Regions from separate parts of the Enterobacter sp. Taxon_2 genome, predicted to be linked through region 1. Evidence: predicted binding sites of a transcription regulator. Region 1 holds the regulator's gene; each other region holds the start of a gene.
What was found. The regulator PurR, encoded in region 1, represses purine synthesis genes. The targets are predictions, from matches to a motif close to CANGCAAACGTTTGCNTG.
Positions count from the first base shown of each region.

Region 2: AC4IC4_RS04590 (nucleoside-specific channel-forming protein Tsx) is a predicted target of PurR. The motif match lies at 2,311-2,328, and genes of this name have one in related genera.
Region 3: carA (glutamine-hydrolyzing carbamoyl-phosphate synthase small subunit) is a predicted target of PurR. The motif match lies at 1,988-2,005, and genes of this name have one in related genera.
Region 4: tusA (sulfurtransferase TusA) is a predicted target of PurR. The motif match lies at 2,173-2,190, and genes of this name have one in related genera.

Region 1 covers NZ_CM178024.1:2,054,913-2,058,956, forward strand. The annotation lists gene punC (purine nucleoside transporter PunC) at 1-988, opposite strand, end outside; gene punR (DNA-binding transcriptional activator PunR) at 1,103-2,014, shown strand; gene purR (HTH-type transcriptional repressor PurR) at 2,032-3,057, opposite strand; gene cydH (cytochrome bd-I oxidase subunit CydH) at 3,355-3,444, shown strand; gene AC4IC4_RS09755 (MFS transporter) at 3,608-4,044, shown strand, end outside.
Region 2 covers NZ_CM178024.1:997,571-1,001,614, forward strand. The annotation lists gene secF (protein translocase subunit SecF) at 1-2, shown strand, start outside; gene AC4IC4_RS04580 (VOC family protein) at 145-510, shown strand; gene AC4IC4_RS04585 (helix-turn-helix transcriptional regulator) at 525-1,205, shown strand; gene AC4IC4_RS04590 (nucleoside-specific channel-forming protein Tsx) at 1,294-2,172, opposite strand; gene AC4IC4_RS04595 (SadB/YajI family lipoprotein) at 2,440-2,979, opposite strand; gene nrdR (transcriptional regulator NrdR) at 3,132-3,581, shown strand; gene ribD (bifunctional diaminohydroxyphosphoribosylaminopyrimidine deaminase/5-amino-6-(5-phosphoribosylamino)uracil reductase RibD) at 3,586-4,044, shown strand, end outside.
Region 3 covers NZ_CM178024.1:697,784-701,827, reverse strand. The annotation lists gene carB (carbamoyl-phosphate synthase large subunit) at 1-602, opposite strand, end outside; gene carA (glutamine-hydrolyzing carbamoyl-phosphate synthase small subunit) at 621-1,769, opposite strand; gene dapB (4-hydroxy-tetrahydrodipicolinate reductase) at 2,224-3,045, opposite strand; gene ispH (4-hydroxy-3-methylbut-2-enyl diphosphate reductase) at 3,251-4,044, opposite strand, start outside.
Region 4 covers NZ_CM178024.1:4,490,406-4,494,449, forward strand. The annotation lists gene asd (aspartate-semialdehyde dehydrogenase) at 1-986, opposite strand, end outside; gene yhgN (NAAT family transporter YhgN) at 1,164-1,757, shown strand; gene tusA (sulfurtransferase TusA) at 1,871-2,113, opposite strand; gene AC4IC4_RS21425 (7-cyano-7-deazaguanine/7-aminomethyl-7-deazaguanine transporter) at 2,281-2,946, shown strand; gene AC4IC4_RS21430 (DcrB family lipoprotein) at 3,019-3,576, shown strand; gene AC4IC4_RS21435 (MFS transporter) at 3,581-4,044, opposite strand, start outside.

The DNA.
Region 1 (4,044 bases):
TCGCCTGCGGGAACGGGCGTAACGCTTGTGCCACCACGATCGGGTAAATCGCCCCGTTCGCCACGGCCATGACGCAGAAGGGGATCAAAATTTCAGCCAGGCCCGCGCCCGGAATAAACCCGACGGCCCAGGTGCCGATGACGCTCAGCGCATACAGCACCAGCAGCCATGGCAGCATCTGCTGACCTTCCCATTTTTGCAGCGCCGCGCGACAGCCGTACCCGCCCACCAGGAAGGCGATAGTCTGCGGAACATAGCTCAAACCGATGGCCGCCGGGCTGTAGCCCATATCGTGCAGAATGAACGGCGAGCCGGTAAGCCACGCGAAGAAGCTGGCCGAACAGGCGGCGTAAATCAGGACATTGCCGCGATATGCTTTGGCGCTCAGCAGGGAGGTGAAGGTAATCGGCTTCGCATCCGCATGCGCCTCTTTTTTATGCGCGGGCTTAAGGGCAAACGCTGGCAGCATCAGCACCAGCGTGATGGCAAACAGCGTGGCAAAAATGGCCTGCCAGTCAAAGTGCGCGAGGATCCAGCTGCCCAGCAGCGGAGCCAGGGCAGGGGAAAGACCCACCAGCGGCATAATGGTGGCGAAAATACGGTTTGTGCGGTTAGCCGGATAGTAGTCGGTCACCAGTGCCTGCCAGGTCACCGCCGCAGCACAGACGCCCACGGCCTGAATAAAGCGCAGCACCAGCAGCCAGGTGGCATCGCGCACCCACAGCATCCCCAGGCAGCCCACGGCAAAAATGGCCAGACCCAGCAGCAGTACCGGTTTACGACCAAAGCGATCCGAGAGCGGTCCCCACAGCAGCTGCGCGAAAGCGAAACCGGCAAGGAACAGGCTCAGGCTGGCGCTGATGGCCGCCGCAGGGGTTTGCAAATCTTCCTGCATGGCGGCAAACGCGGGCAGGTACATGTCGGTGGCCAAAAAGCCCAGCACGCTTAAGCCGCCGAGCCAGACTAAAAATCCTTTCCTGGGTTGCATTCTCTTATTCTCCTGAGGAGGCAGGTGTACGTTGGCGCAGAGTGTAGGGAGTGCAAAGCCGCTTGTGAAACGCTAATATTTGGCGGGTGCATTCAAATTTTTTGCAGGCAGAAAATGTGGTCAGATTATTCTCTTGAAGTGGTCGATGCTGTCGCGCGTAACGGCAGCTTTAGCGGTGCAGCGCAGGAGTTGCACCGCGTCCCTTCGGCCATCAGCTACACGGTGCGTCAGCTGGAGGAGTGGCTGGCGGTTCCGCTGTTTGAGCGGCGCCATCGTGATGTGGAATTAACGCCCGCCGGGGCGTGGTTTTTGAAGGAAGGGCGTTCTGTTATCAAAAAAATGCAGATCACCCGCGAACAGTGTCAGCAGATCGCTAACGGCTGGCGGGGGCATCTTTCCATCGCGGTGGATAACATCGTTAAGCCGGAACGTACCCGGCAGATGATCGTCGATTTCTATCGTCATTTTTCAGATGTCGAGCTGCGGGTCTCGCAGGAGGTGTTCAACGGCGTCTGGGATGCGCTGGCGGACGGCAGGGCAGAGATGGCAATCGGGGCCACGCAGGCGATCCCGGTCGGGGGACGTTACGCCTTTCGCGATATGGGCATGCTGAGCTGGAAGTGCGTGGTGGCAAGCGATCATCCGCTGGCGGTGATGGAGGGGCCGCTCAGCGATGATACGCTGCGCAACTGGCCGTCGCTGGTGCTGGAGGATACCTCCCGTTCATTGCCCAAGCGTATCACCTGGCTTCTGGACAACCAGCGGCGGGTGGTAGCCCCTGACTGGGAATCGTCGGCGACGTGCCTCAGCGCCGGACTGTGCGTCGCGATGGTGCCCGTTCATTTCGCGCGTCCGCGCATCGATACCGGAGAGTGGGTTGAGCTGACGCTGGAGAATCCGTTCCCGGATGCGGCCTGCTGCCTGACCTGGCAGCAAAGTGATGTCTCGCCTGCGATGGCCTGGCTGCTGGATTATCTGGGAGACAGCGAAACGCTAAATCGGGAATGGTTACGGGAGCCAGCATAGCTGGCCCCGTAAAGCGATTAACGACGGTAATCGCGGAACGGACCGTCCGCAACGGAACGGCGTTCGATAAGACGCGGGTGAACTTCAATGGACTGCGACTCTTCACGTTTGTTGACGATCCTGTCCATCAGCATATTGAAGGCCGTTTCGCCCAGCGAATCTTTCGGCTGATGAATGGTGGTCAACGCTGGCGTGAAGAAACGCGCGTTACGCACGTTGTCATACCCGATCACGGAAATATCCTGCGGTACGCGCAGACCCAGCTCGTCGGCAGCGCAGAGCGCGCCCATTGCCATGATGTCACCCCCGCAGAAAACGGCGGTCGGACGGTGTGGCTGGGAGACGATCTGCTGCATTGCGCGGTAGCCCGACTCCGGCTCAAAGTCGCCCTGCACAATCCAGTTTTCCGGCACGTTGATCAGCGCTTCTTCCATCGCTTTCATAAAACCGGCCAGACGGCCCGCGCCGGTGTTGCGCTCCAGCGGACCGGGGATCACGCCAATCTCGCGGTGACCGCGTTCGATCAGATAACGACCGGCCATATAGCCGCCTTCAAAAGCGTTATCGATAACGGAATCAGTGAAATCCGCGCGCGCTTCACCCCAGTCCATGACCACCATGGGAATATGGCGATACTCTTCGAGCATCGACAGCACGGATTCCGGGTACTCGGAACACATTACCAGCAGGCCATCAACGCGCTTTTGCGCCATCATCGACAGGTAGGCGCGCTGTTTTTCAATGCTGTTCCACGCGTTGCCCAGAATCAGGGTATAACCTTTCTGGAAGCAGTTTTTCTCAACCGCTTCAATGATCTCGGCAAAATAGGCCGCTTCACTGCTGGTGGCCAGCAATCCAATGGACTTGGTGTGATTAACCTTGAGGCTGCGCGCAACCGCACTTGGCGAATAGTGCAGCTCTTTGATCGCTGCCCAGACGGCGTTGCGCGTCTCTTCCGCCACAAAGCGGGTTTTGTTAATTACATGTGATACGGTTGTAGTGGAAACGTTTGCGCGTTTTGCTACGTCTTTAATTGTTGCCATTAAATGTCACTCCAGACCATATCCTAAGCTCCTGAAAAACTTGAAGGTAAACGTTTGCCTTCTCTCACCCTTATCACGCAATCTTGAATTGCGGCACGCCGGGAAAACGACACGGGACGTCAGGAGGGGGTCAATGGCCGGTACGCTAATAAATTTAGCGTGGAATTTTGTCCTATCTTGATGAAAAGGGGAAGAGGTAAAGTGTTTATCAGCCTAAATCCAGGAAGATTTTTGACGTAAATTATGCAAAAATGAGCAGGCTCACTTTTCGTGGGGGGATTAAAAGGAGAAAAATTGATGAGTTCCGATCTGAAGTTTTCGCTGTTCACCACCGTTATTGTGCTGGCTCTGATTGTCGCGGCCGGTCTGACGGCTGCGCTGCACTGATTTACGCGGAGGGAGAGTCTTCTCCCTCCCGATCGACCCGATTGTTACTTCTCTGGCAAAAATCTTTTGCCATTTTGTTAACTTCTCATTTTTTGTGATTGATGTCATGCTTTCCGCTTCTTTGTTCTGTGTCACCACATGACACGGCATCCGGAGTTGACGCATGAAAATCAATTTTCCCCTGCTGGCCCTGGCGATTGGCGCTTTTGGGATTGGCACCACTGAATTCTCCCCGATGGGGTTACTGCCCGTCATCGCCCGCGGCGTGGACGTCTCGATCCCTGCGGCAGGGATGTTAATCAGCGCCTATGCTATCGGCGTGATGGTGGGGGCGCCGCTGATGACGCTTCTCCTTTCGCACCGCGCGCGCCGCAATGCGCTGATTTTCCTGATGGCGATTTTCACCCTGGGCAACGTGCTTTCGGCCATTGCGCCGGACTACACCACGCTGCTGCTGTCACGCATTCTGACCAGCCTTAACCACGGCGCGTTCTTCGGGCTGGGATCGGTCGTGGCTGCCAGCGTGGTGCCAAAACATAAGCAGGCCAGCGCCGTAGCCACCATGTTTATGGGGCTAACGATTGCTAACATTGGCGGGGT
Region 2 (4,044 bases), 1.1 Mb from region 1:
AAAGCGACGTTTAGCGCGTTATCGAAATCCCGGTCTGTTGACCGGGATTTTTTTTATCTGCTCCTGACAAACACTCCTGACAGTATGCTGTCAGGAGCCCTGTCGTAGACTCTTTTCGAACCCAAACAAGAGTCAGGAGGATGTATGAAAAGCGTAATTAACTGGTTTGAAATTCCGGTCACGGATATGGATCGCGCTATCAAATTTTATGAGCCAGTGATGCAGCTCGCGCTGCGTCGCGAGAATATGGACTGCGCTGAGCTGGCCGTTTTCCCGCATGAGGATCCGGGTACCGGCGGGGCGCTGGCAAAATTTGACGGCGTTACACCGTCTTTGCAGGGCGCTATTATTTACCTGCATACTGATAATCTGGCGGCCACGCTCGATCGCATCGCCTCTGCGGGCGGCGAGTGCGTGTTTGGCCCGCTGGAACTGCCGCATGGCATTGGCACTATCGCATTGTTTACCGACAGCGAGGGTAACCGCGTCGGCCTCCATCAACCTGCCTGAGAACGGAATAAGATATGACCCGACGCGCTGACCGTTTGTTTCAGATTGTGCAGATCCTGCGGGGCAGGCGTCTGACAACGGCAGCGCATCTGGCGGACCGGCTTGGCGTGTCCGAGCGCACGGTCTACCGCGATATCCGCGACCTGTCGCTTTCCGGTGTGCCAGTGGAAGGTGAGGCAGGGAGCGGATATCGGCTGATGTCGGGTTTTGACCTGCCGCCACTGATGCTGACAAATAAGGAATCTGAGGCGCTGATCGTCGCGATTCGCCTGCTCAAAACCTGGGGAGGCGAATCGCTGTCGCGCGAGCTGGAGTCGGCTCAGGAAAAGGTGCTGGCTATCCTGCCCGAGGAGAGTCGTCGAAAGGCGGAGCAGACGCGGATCTACGCCCCGGATTTTTGCATGCAAAGCCACTCCCGCAGCGACTTTGACAGGATTCATCAGGCGATTTCCGCCCAACAGGTGCTGGCGCTGCATTACCGTGATGAAGCAGGACAGTTGTCTAATCGTGAGGTTCAGCCGCTGGGGCTGTTCTTCTGGGGGGAGCGCTGGCTGCTGGCGGCGTGGTGTGAACGGCGCGATGACTATCGCTGTTTCCGGCTCGACCGGTGTCTCAATATTGTGACTACGGAAAGGCGGTTTAGCGAAAGTGCGGACAGGTCTCTGGCAGATTTTTTGCGGAAGGTTAAGCAGTAAAAAGCCGGGTGGCGGCTACGCCTTACCCGGCCTACATTTGGGTCGTAGGCCCGGTAAGCGTAGCGCCACCGGGCGAAACCCGCGCTGATTAGAAGTTGTAACCCACAACCAGGTAACCACCCCAACCGGTAGAACGGACGTGTTCGTTCATCCATACCAGTTTAGCGTCGTCGTTCCACTGGCCGCCGTTGTGCCAGTAACGTGCCACAACAGAGTAATGCCAGTGATCGTAGTTCAGCGCCAGGATGTGGCTGGAGGCTATGGAGTCATTGGTACGCTGCTTAATACCGTTCTCTGCGTAACCGCTCTTATCGCCCAGATCTGAACCCCAGTCGAAGTTGGTGAAGCCGATGTAGCTCAGGTTACCGCCCCACAGCTGGGTGATTGGCACAAAGTATTTCACTTTGAAACGATAGCCATCCCATTCGTTCTGGTTTTCAGCGCCATAGTTCTGCCACTGATATTTGGCATAGACGTTCAGAGACAGGCTCATTGGCAGGCCAGTGTCGATGTCCGTACCCAGACCCATATACCAGGTGCTCTGACGACCGGACTCGTTGCGGCCCATGTCGTAAATGTAGTTGTTCGCGAAGTACCACTCTTTGAACGGGCCGAAGCTCAGATCGGTGCCGGTCAGCTTGTCGATGGAGAAGCGTGGTTCGATTTCCATGAACAGAGGGGAGCCGTGGTTCCAGATACCTTTAGCCTGAGAGTTACCACCGAAGAAGACCGGTGCATCCATGTAGCCATAGAAATCAAACCAGTCTTTCTTGGCGAACGCTTCATATTCCAGGTAGGTATCGTTACGAATCTGTGGTCCGAAACGCGTGTGGTAGCTGCCGACCACGTTAACGCTCTGGTGCCACCAGTCGGAGAGGTATTGTGGTTTATCGTTTTCCGCTGCGTTAACAGTGAAAGAGGAAGAAAGTGCCAGCACGGCGCCAGCTGCGAGTAATGTTTTTTTCATAATCATGCCACTGATTGAAATTCCCTTCCGGGAGTGAAAAATGCGCGAATTGCGTTTCTAAATATTTCGTGTTTCTGCGGTGCCTATTATAGGAATCCCTGCTCACAAAAATATGTGTTGTTTCACATATCTCTCACACGCGTAATCGATTGCGTTCACGTTTGCGTACTTTAAACGGCCGGGATTGTAGCGGCAATCATTTATGTTGCCAATCCATACGAAATGTAAATGTTAGCGGAGTGACATTTCACTCCGCTAAAAGAGGGGTTACTGAGCGGCGGGCTGGATATCGTGAATGCGGATGAAACCTAACTGATCCGGAGTCAGTCCGTTAAGCTGCAGTGGAATGTCAACATCGCTCGGAGCCAGCACGCTGGCCGGTGCGGTGAACAGCTGACGGTTAACATTCACCTCCTGGTAGCTCTCCGTGGTGCCCTGGATCTGTCCCCATTCGACGGTGCCGCTGAAGGCTGGCAACGGATCGTTGGATTCTCCCTGGATGCGTAATGTTGCGCGAGTACCATTTGCATTTGCCGCCACGTTCACCAGAGACATTTTCAGCGTGCCAATCTGACTATTGAGACGCGCAGGCGTATTCGCCCCCGGTAACAGATAAACCCCGCTGCTGGATTTAGCATTCAGCGCGTTTTGCTGGGTGATCTTCACCGTTTCTTTGTTCAGTTTGTCCATCGCCGTATTGAGCGTATTCACGCTCTGTTTCATCTGACGGACTTCGGTTTGCTGTGCACAGGCGCTAAGGGTGAAGAGGCTCCCCACCAGCAAAATTTTCAGGTAACGTCTTGTCATTGCGTTTATTTCCTTGAAATAACGGATCGTCCTAATGGTAGCCAGCATCATCGTGTCAGACATAGATCCATTGTCTCAAAAAGCTCTTCCTTTGTTGTCAGGCCAGATCAGGGTAAAATGAAAATCAGTTAACCGGATAACAGGGATACCGTATGCATTGCCCATTCTGCTCCGCTGTGGATACCAAAGTCATCGACTCTCGTCTTGTGGGCGAAGGGTCATCCGTACGCCGTCGTCGGCAATGTCTGGTGTGCAACGAGCGTTTCACGACCTTTGAGGTTGCTGAGCTGGTAATGCCGCGCGTGGTAAAAAGCAACGACGTGCGCGAGCCGTTTAACGAAGAGAAACTGCGCAGCGGGATGCTGAAGGCCCTGGAAAAACGTCCCGTTAGTGCGGACGACGTTGAAATGGCGTTAAACCACATAAAATCTTACCTTCGTGGTTTGGGTGAGCGTGAAGTGCCGAGCAAAATGATCGGCAACCTGGTGATGGAGCAGCTGAAAAAGCTCGATAAGGTCGCCTATATCCGCTTCGCCTCGGTCTACCGCAGTTTCGAAGATATCAAAGAGTTTGGCGAAGAGATCGCCCGCTTACAGGATTAAGCTCATGCAGGATGAGATTTACATGGCGAGAGCCATGAAGCTGGCGCAGCGCGGTCGTTTTACGACCCATCCTAACCCGAACGTCGGGTGCGTTATCGTCAAAGATGGCGAGATCGTGGGGGAGGGGTTTCACTATCGTGCCGGTGAACCGCATGCTGAGGTTCATGCGCTGCGCATGGCCGGCGAGAAGGCGCGCGGTGCTACGGCCTACGTCACGCTGGAGCCCTGCAGCCATCACGGGCGTACGCCGCCGTGCTGCGAAGCGCTGATCGCGGCAGGTGTTTCGCGTGTGGTCGCATCGATGCAGGATCCGAATCCGCAGGTAGCCGGACGCGGTCTGTATCGTCTGCAGCAGGAAGGCATTGACGTCAGCCATGGCCTGATGATGCAGGACGCGGAAGCGCTCAATAAAGGCTTTCTGAAGCGCATGCGTACGGGGTTCCCGTATATTCAGCTCAAGCTG
Region 3 (4,044 bases), 1.4 Mb from region 1:
GTTGGCGAGAGATCCAGACCGCGTTCGCAAATCTCTTCGAACTCTTCGCGGTTGTAGGCGATGCCGCCGCCAGTGCCGCCCATGGTGAACGATGGACGGATGATGCACGGATAGCCCACGTCAGCCGCAACGGCCAGCGCTTCTTCCATATTGTGTGCGATACCGGAACGCGCGGTGTCGAGGCCGATTTTCTTCATCGCCACGTCGAAGCGGCGACGGTCTTCTGCTTTATCAATCGCGTCGGCGGTCGCACCAATCATGGTCACGCCGAACTCGGCCAGCACGCCCTGACGCTCCAGCTCCAGCGCACAGTTTAGCGCCGTCTGGCCGCCCATGGTTGGCAGCACTGCGTCCGGACGCTCTTTCTCGATGATTTTACGCACCACTTCCCAGTGAATCGGCTCGATGTAGGTCGCATCAGCCATTTCCGGGTCGGTCATTATGGTTGCCGGGTTGGAGTTCACCAGGATAACGCGGTAACCCTCTTCGCGCAGGGCTTTACACGCCTGCGCGCCGGAGTAGTCGAATTCACAGGCCTGGCCGATCACGATCGGGCCAGCGCCAAGGATCAGGATGCTTTTTATGTCTGTACGTTTTGGCATTGTCTTCTCGGCTCCTGATTATTTAGCGGTCTTACGGTATTGCTCGATAAGTTCGATGAAGTGATCGAACAGCGGCGCGGCGTCGTGTGGGCCCGGGCTGGCTTCCGGGTGGCCCTGGAAGCTGAACGCTGGCTTATCGGTACGGTGGATGCCCTGCAGGGTGCCATCGAACAGCGACTTGTGGGTCACGCGCAGGTTAGCCGGCATTGAGGCTTCATCGACGGCAAAGCCGTGGTTCTGCGCGGTGATCATCACCGTGTTGTTATCGATGTCTTTCACCGGGTGGTTACCACCGTGGTGGCCGAACTTCATCTTAACGGTGTTCGCACCGCTCGCCAGGGCCAGCAGCTGATGGCCGAGGCAGATGCCGAATACCGGGATGTCGGTTTCCAGGAAGGACTTAATGGCGGCGATAGCGTAATCGCACGGCGCCGGGTCGCCAGGGCCGTTGGACAGGAAAATACCGTCCGGATTCATCTTCAGCACGTCTTCAGCAGACGTTTGTGCCGGCACCACCGTCAGGCGGCAGCCGCGGTCAACCAGCATGCGCAGGATGTTGCGCTTGGCGCCGAAATCGTAGGCCACCACGTGGAACGGCAGCTCGCTCTCTTTTTTCGCTTCCGGCAGGTCGCCTGAAAGCGTCCAGCTACCCTGAGTCCAGCTGTAGGCTTCAGCGGTAGTCACTTCTTTCGCCAGGTCCATGCCGTTCAGGCCCGGGAAGGCTTTCGCTTTTTCCAGCGCCAGCGTCGCATCGAGGTTATCACCCGCGATGATGCAGCCGTTCTGTGCACCCTTCTCGCGCAGCAGACGCGTTAACTTACGGGTATCGATATCGGCAATCGCCACGATGTTATGGCGCTTCAGGTAAGAAGAGAGGTCTTCGGTATTGCGGAAGTTGCTGGCAATCAGCGGCAGATCGCGGATGACCAGGCCTTGCGCATGTACCTGAGAAGATTCTTCGTCAGCAGCATTGGTGCCGACATTGCCGATATGAGGATAAGTAAGAGTAACGATTTGGCGAGAATAGGAAGGATCAGTGAGGATTTCTTGATAACCGGTCATTGAAGTATTGAAAACGACTTCCCCAACCGCCGAACCCGTTGCCCCTATGGCCCGACCGATAAACTGGGTTCCGTCTTCCAGAACCAATAGCGCTGACTTAATCAAAACACCCTCCAGAGAATATTCACTCACTTTATTTGCATATTAATTCATAACCATGTCATGGATCAATGCAAATGTGTTGCCAGCGGATTTTTGGCAAACGGCGGCATTCTGGGGATTTGGTGGGTAAAAGTCAACTTAAAACGGATATTTTGTTTAGTCTTTTACAGGCCTGGCGAGAGGAATGCGGCTTAAGCGACAAAAAGATCAGGTAAATCACTGCGGAAAACGCTTGCGCGCCTGGTTTAATAAAAAATCAGCGGATGGAGCATCATAAAGTGGACCAAATGGTCAAAATTTACATTTCAGCAACGTTAATACGCATCAATAGATAGGTTTTTATAGGCTTATAGCCTGATTCACATTGAAACAGTCAAAATAAAAGGGCAATAAAATATTGCCCTATGCAATCAAACAATTACGACTGCAATAACCACATCACGATGGGTAATAATGCTTACAAATTGTTGAGATCGAGCACATCTCGCATATCAAAAAGGCCATCTTTCTTATTTTTCAGCCACAAAGCGGAGCGTACGGCGCCGTTAGCAAATGTCATTCGGCTGGAGGCTTTATGCGTAATCTCGACACGTTCGCCAATATCGGCGAACATCGCCGTGTGTTCGCCGACGATATCACCCGCTCGAACGGTGGCGAAACCAATGGTGCCCGGCACGCGTTCGCCAGTGTGACCTTCGCGGGTATAGACCGCGCACTCTTTTAAATCTTTATCGAGTGCATGAGCAATCGCTTCGCCCATCGCCAGCGCCGTACCTGATGGCGCATCAACTTTGTAACGGTGGTGAGCTTCTACGATCTCAATATCGGTATAGTTGCCCATCACCTTCGCCGCCTTCTCCAGCAGCTTCAGCATGACGTTAACGCCCACGCTGAAGTTTGCGGCGAAGACAATCGCAATCTCTTTTGATGCATCCTGGATAGCCTGCTTACCCGCGTCGTCAAAACCGGTGGTGCCGATCACCATCCCCTTGCCGTGCTGACGGCAAAACGCCAGATGCGTGAGCGTCCCTTCCGGGCGGGTAAAATCGATGAAGACATCGAAGTCCTCTTTTACCGCCTCCAGGCTGCTTTGCACGGTAACGCCCGTGTGGCCTGCGCCCGCCAGCTCACCGGCATCGGTCCCCAGAAGTGAAGAACCTTCACGCTCCAGGGCCGCGCCAAGCGCGACGCCATCCATCTGAAGTGCCGCCTGAATAAGCTGGCGGCCCATACGTCCACCCGCGCCCGCAATGGCGACACGGATCTGTGCATCATGCATAGTTATTCTCTTACGTTAAAATGATGTAAACCGTTTTCAGATTAACCAGCCTTGAGAAGCACTGCCAACTGAAAACACCGATAATTAGAATTTAACGTGAAACCGACTTAAATATCAGTAAAAGACATGATTTTGTCGTCACGATAAAGTAACGGTTAAAAAAAAGGCCAGCACAGGAGGTGCTGGCCTTTCATCAGAAAAGGGACTATTCGACTTCGCGGGCGTCGATGCGCAGTTCTTTCGGGACTTCGAAAACGATGTTCTCTTCACGTCCTTCCAGCGGCACCGCTTCGCCACCGCCCAGCTCCTGCAGACGGGAAATGACGTTCTGTACCAGAATATCTGGCGCAGACGCCCCGGCCGTCACGCCAACGCAAGCCGCATGCTTAACCCACGCTTCCTGAATATCCGACGCGTCATCAATCAGAAACGCTGCCTTCCCCATGCGCTGCGCCAGTTCGGCCAGGCGGTTGGAGTTAGACGAGTTTTTGGAGCCGACCACCAGCACCACATCCGCCTGTTCAGCCAGTGCGCGCACCGCTTCCTGACGGTTAGTGGTCGCATAGCAGATATCATCTTTACGCGGACCGACGATTTTCGGGAAGCGCTGACGCAGGGCGTCAATCACGTCTGAGGTATCGTCTACGGAGAGCGTCGTCTGGGTCATAAACGACAGACGGGCTTCATTTTTCACGTTCAGCGTCAGGACATCTTCAGGCGACTCGACCAGATACATCCCCCCTTCCGGGTTGCTGTACTGGCCCATGGTGCCTTCAACTTCCGGATGACCGGCATGGCCAATCAGAATCGACTCTTCACCACGACGGCTGGCGCGCGCCACTTCCATATGCACCTTGGTCACCAGTGGACAGGTGGCATCGAATACGGTCAGATCGCGGCTTTTCGCTTCGTTACGTACAGCCTGGGAGACGCCGTGCGCGGAGAAGATCAGGATCGCGCCGTCCGGCACTTCGCTGATCTGCTCAATAAAGATGGCAC
Region 4 (4,044 bases), 2.4 Mb from region 1:
ACCGGCGTGGTCAGCGTGCCGGTAACGGCAGCCGGGGTCAGCTCGCGCATGGTGATATCGCGATCGTTTGGCACCACTTTCGCCCACGGGTTGTGCGCGGCCAGCAGCTCTTCCACGGTCGGAATAGACACATCTTTTTTCAGTTTAATGGTGAAGGCCTGGCTGTGGCAGCGCAGCGCGCCGATACGCACGCAGAGGCCATCAACCGGAATGGTGTTCGCGGTATTGAGAATTTTGTTGGTCTCAGCCTGGCCCTTCCACTCTTCGCGGGTCTGGCCGTTATCCAGCTGTTTGTCGATCCACGGGATCAGGCCGCCTGCCAGCGGTACGCCAAAGTTATCCACCGGCAGCTCGCCGCTGCGGGTCAGCTGAGTGACATTACGCTCGATATCCAGAATAGCGGATGCCGGGTTTGCCAGCTCGGTCGCAACGCTCTGGTGCAGCTGGCCCATCTGGGTCAGCAGCTCGCGCATGTGACGCGCGCCGCCGCCGGACGCCGCCTGGTAGGTCGCCACGGAGACCCACTCCACCAGATCCTGCGCAAACAGGCCGCCGAGGGACATCAGCATCAGGCTGACGGTGCAGTTACCGCCGACAAAGGTTTTCACGCCGTTGTTCAGGCCATCGGTGATCACGCCCTGGTTAACCGGGTCGAGAATGATGATGGCATCGTCTTTCATGCGTAGCGACGAGGCCGCGTCAATCCAGTAGCCCTGCCAGCCGCTTTCACGCAGCTTTGGATAGATTTCGTTGGTATAATCGCCGCCCTGGCAGGTCACAATAATGTCGAGCGCCTTCAGCGCTTCCAGATCGTAAGCATCCTGCAACGTGCCTGTGGTACCACCAAAGGACGGAGCAGCCTGGCCGAGCTGGGAAGTGGAGAAGAAGACCGGGCGGATAGCGTCGAAATCGCGCTCTTCAACCATGCGTTGCATGAGTACAGAGCCGACCATACCGCGCCAGCCGATAAAACCAACGTTTTTCATAGCATTTTTTTCCTGCTGAGGGTGTGTGCTGTTTGTGCAAGCCAGTATTGAACTGGGATATGCTTCACATTACAAAATGCTGCCAAAGTCGCAAGCGAAATTAATCGATGATTGCCCGGCAATCAGAAATACAGCTAATTATCATAATAACCATAGAGAATTTCAGGGATAATTTACATGAGTGAAATCATTTCCGCAGCGGTTTTATTGATTCTGATAATGGATCCACTGGGTAACCTGCCGATCTTCATGTCGGTGCTGAAGCACACCGAGCCGAAGCGCCGCCGGGCGATCATGATCCGCGAGCTGCTCATCGCCCTGCTGGTGATGTTTATCTTTCTGTTTGCCGGGGAAAAAATCCTCGCATTCCTGAACCTGCGCGCCGAAACCGTGTCGATTTCCGGCGGGATTATTCTGTTCCTGATTGCCATTAAGATGATTTTCCCGAGCGCGGAAGGCAGCAGCAGCGGCCTGCCAGCGGGTGAAGAGCCGTTTATTGTGCCGCTGGCGATCCCCCTCGTCGCGGGCCCGACCATTCTGGCCACGCTGATGCTGCTGTCGCATCAGTATCCGAACCAGATGAGTCATCTGGTGATTGCCCTGCTGATCGCCTGGGGCGGGACGTTTATTATCCTGCTGCAGTCGTCCCTGTTCCTGCGCCTGCTGGGTGAGAAAGGGGTGAACGCGCTGGAGCGCCTGATGGGGCTGATTCTGGTCATGATGGCGACGCAGATGTTCCTGGACGGGATCCGGGCGTGGATGAAAGGATGACTTTCTCCCTCTCCCCGTGGGAGAGGGTCGGGGTGAGGGCATCAGGCCGCAGAGGACGTATTTTTGCCGGGTGGCGGCTTTGCCTTACCCGGCCTACAACACCACCAGCCCATCTACCCCTTACGAATCAAATACTGGTACGGCAGCGCCTCAGTCTGCTGTGCCACCAGCTCATGTTCCATAAAGGTACAAAAACCGGGAATATCGCGGGTTGTGGCCGGGTCATCGGCAATAATCAACAGCGTTTCACCGGTCTGCATATTGCGCACGGTCTTACGTACCATCATTACCGGTTCCGGGCAGCGAAGGCCCTGGGCATCAAGGGTGTGGTCTGGGCTGGAAAACAGGTCGGTCATGATCTTCTCGGTCAGATAAAAACGGCTGTAGTTTACGCCCGGTTGCGATCAATGCAAACCAGGTTAACGATTGCGTAAAAACTAACCATTGCAATGTCCTGCCAAAGCAGTATCATGCTGCGGTTTTTATTGGGTTCCCTCACCCCAACGTATAAAAAGGTCACAATATGACGTCGTTTTCCGAATCTCAACGCGTAAAAGCGTTGTTCTGGCTTTCGCTTTTCCATTTGCTGGTGATCACCTCCAGCAACTATCTGGTGCAGCTCCCGATCTCCATCTTTGGTTTTCATACCACCTGGGGCGCGTTCAGTTTTCCGTTTATTTTCCTCGCGACCGATTTGACCGTGCGTATCTTTGGCGCACCGCTGGCTCGCCGCATTATTTTTTCGGTCATGCTCCCGGCGCTGTTTATCTCGTACGGGGTTTCCTCTCTGTTTTATATGGGAAGCTGGCAGGGCTTTGAGGCGTTAACCCACTTTAACCTGTTTGTCGCCCGTATCGCCGCCGCCAGCTTTATGGCCTACGCGCTGGGGCAGATCCTCGACGTGCACGTGTTTAACCGCCTGCGGCAAAATCACCGCTGGTGGATGGCGCCAACCGCCTCCACGCTGTTCGGAAACGTGAGCGATACGCTGGCCTTCTTCTTCATCGCCTTCTGGCGTAGCCCGGATGCGTTCATGGCCGAACACTGGATGGAAATCGCGCTGGTGGACTACTGCTTCAAGGTCCTCATCAGCATTGTCTTCTTCCTGCCCATGTACGGCGTACTGCTCAATATGCTGCTGAAAAGACTGGCAGATAAATCTGAAATCACGGCATTGCAGGCTGGTTAAGGGTTCGCTTTATCAGTTGTGATAAGATGAGCGAATGAGCCGTTATGGCCGTTTATCGAAAGGAAGAAGTCAATGCGCAATCTGGTTAAATATGTCGGGATTGGCCTGCTGGTTGTGGGTCTTGCAGCCTGTGATAACAGCGACACGAAAACGCCTGCTCAGGGCGCATCCGCAGAGAGCAACGCGACCGGCCAGCCGGTTAATCTGATGGATGGCAAACTCAGTTTCTCTCTGCCAGCCGATATGACTGACCAGAGCGGCAAGCTGGGCACCCAGGCGAACAACATGCACGTTTACTCCGACGCAACCGGGCAGAAAGCGGTCATTGTGATTGTGGGCGACGACACCAGCGAAGATCTGGCCGTTCTGTCCAAACGTCTGGAAGATCAGCAGCGCGGCCGCGACCCTCAGCTGCAGGTCGTGACCAATAAATCCATCGAGCTGAAAGGCCATAAGCTGCAGCAGCTGGACAGCATCATCTCTGCGAAAGGCCAGACCGCGTACTCCTCTGTCGTGCTGGGCAAGGTCGATAACAAACTGCTGACCCTGCAGATCACCCTGCCAGCGGAAGATCAGCAGAAAGCGCAGACGGCTGCTGAGAACATCATTAACACCATCGTGATCCAGTAACGTTTCACGGCGATGACGTGGCCTCCGGTGCCTGCACCGGGGGCCATTTTTTTAGCCGCCACGTCAGCAGCAGCGCAATCACAACCAGACCCGCTGCGGCAAGATAGATCACCGGCACGCCTGCCCAGGCCATCACCAGCCCCGCCAGCGGGCCGGTAATGCCTAAAGACATATCCATAAACACCGTATAGGTCGCCAGCGCCGCCCCCTGATTCTGCTGCGGCACGGCTTTTACCGCCACCACACCCAGCGCCGGGAAGACCAGAGAAAAGCCTGCCCCCGCGAGGAAGACGCCCACTTTCGCGACCCAGGGCACCATTGCTATTCCGGTCAGCAGCAGCCCGACAATCTCTATCGCAAAGCAGATCATCGCCACGTTCAGCCCGCCCAGACGGTTGATGCCGTTAGGGAAAAGCAGGCGCGCGCCAACAAACGCACAGCTGAACAGGGTTAGCGCAAAGGCCGCGC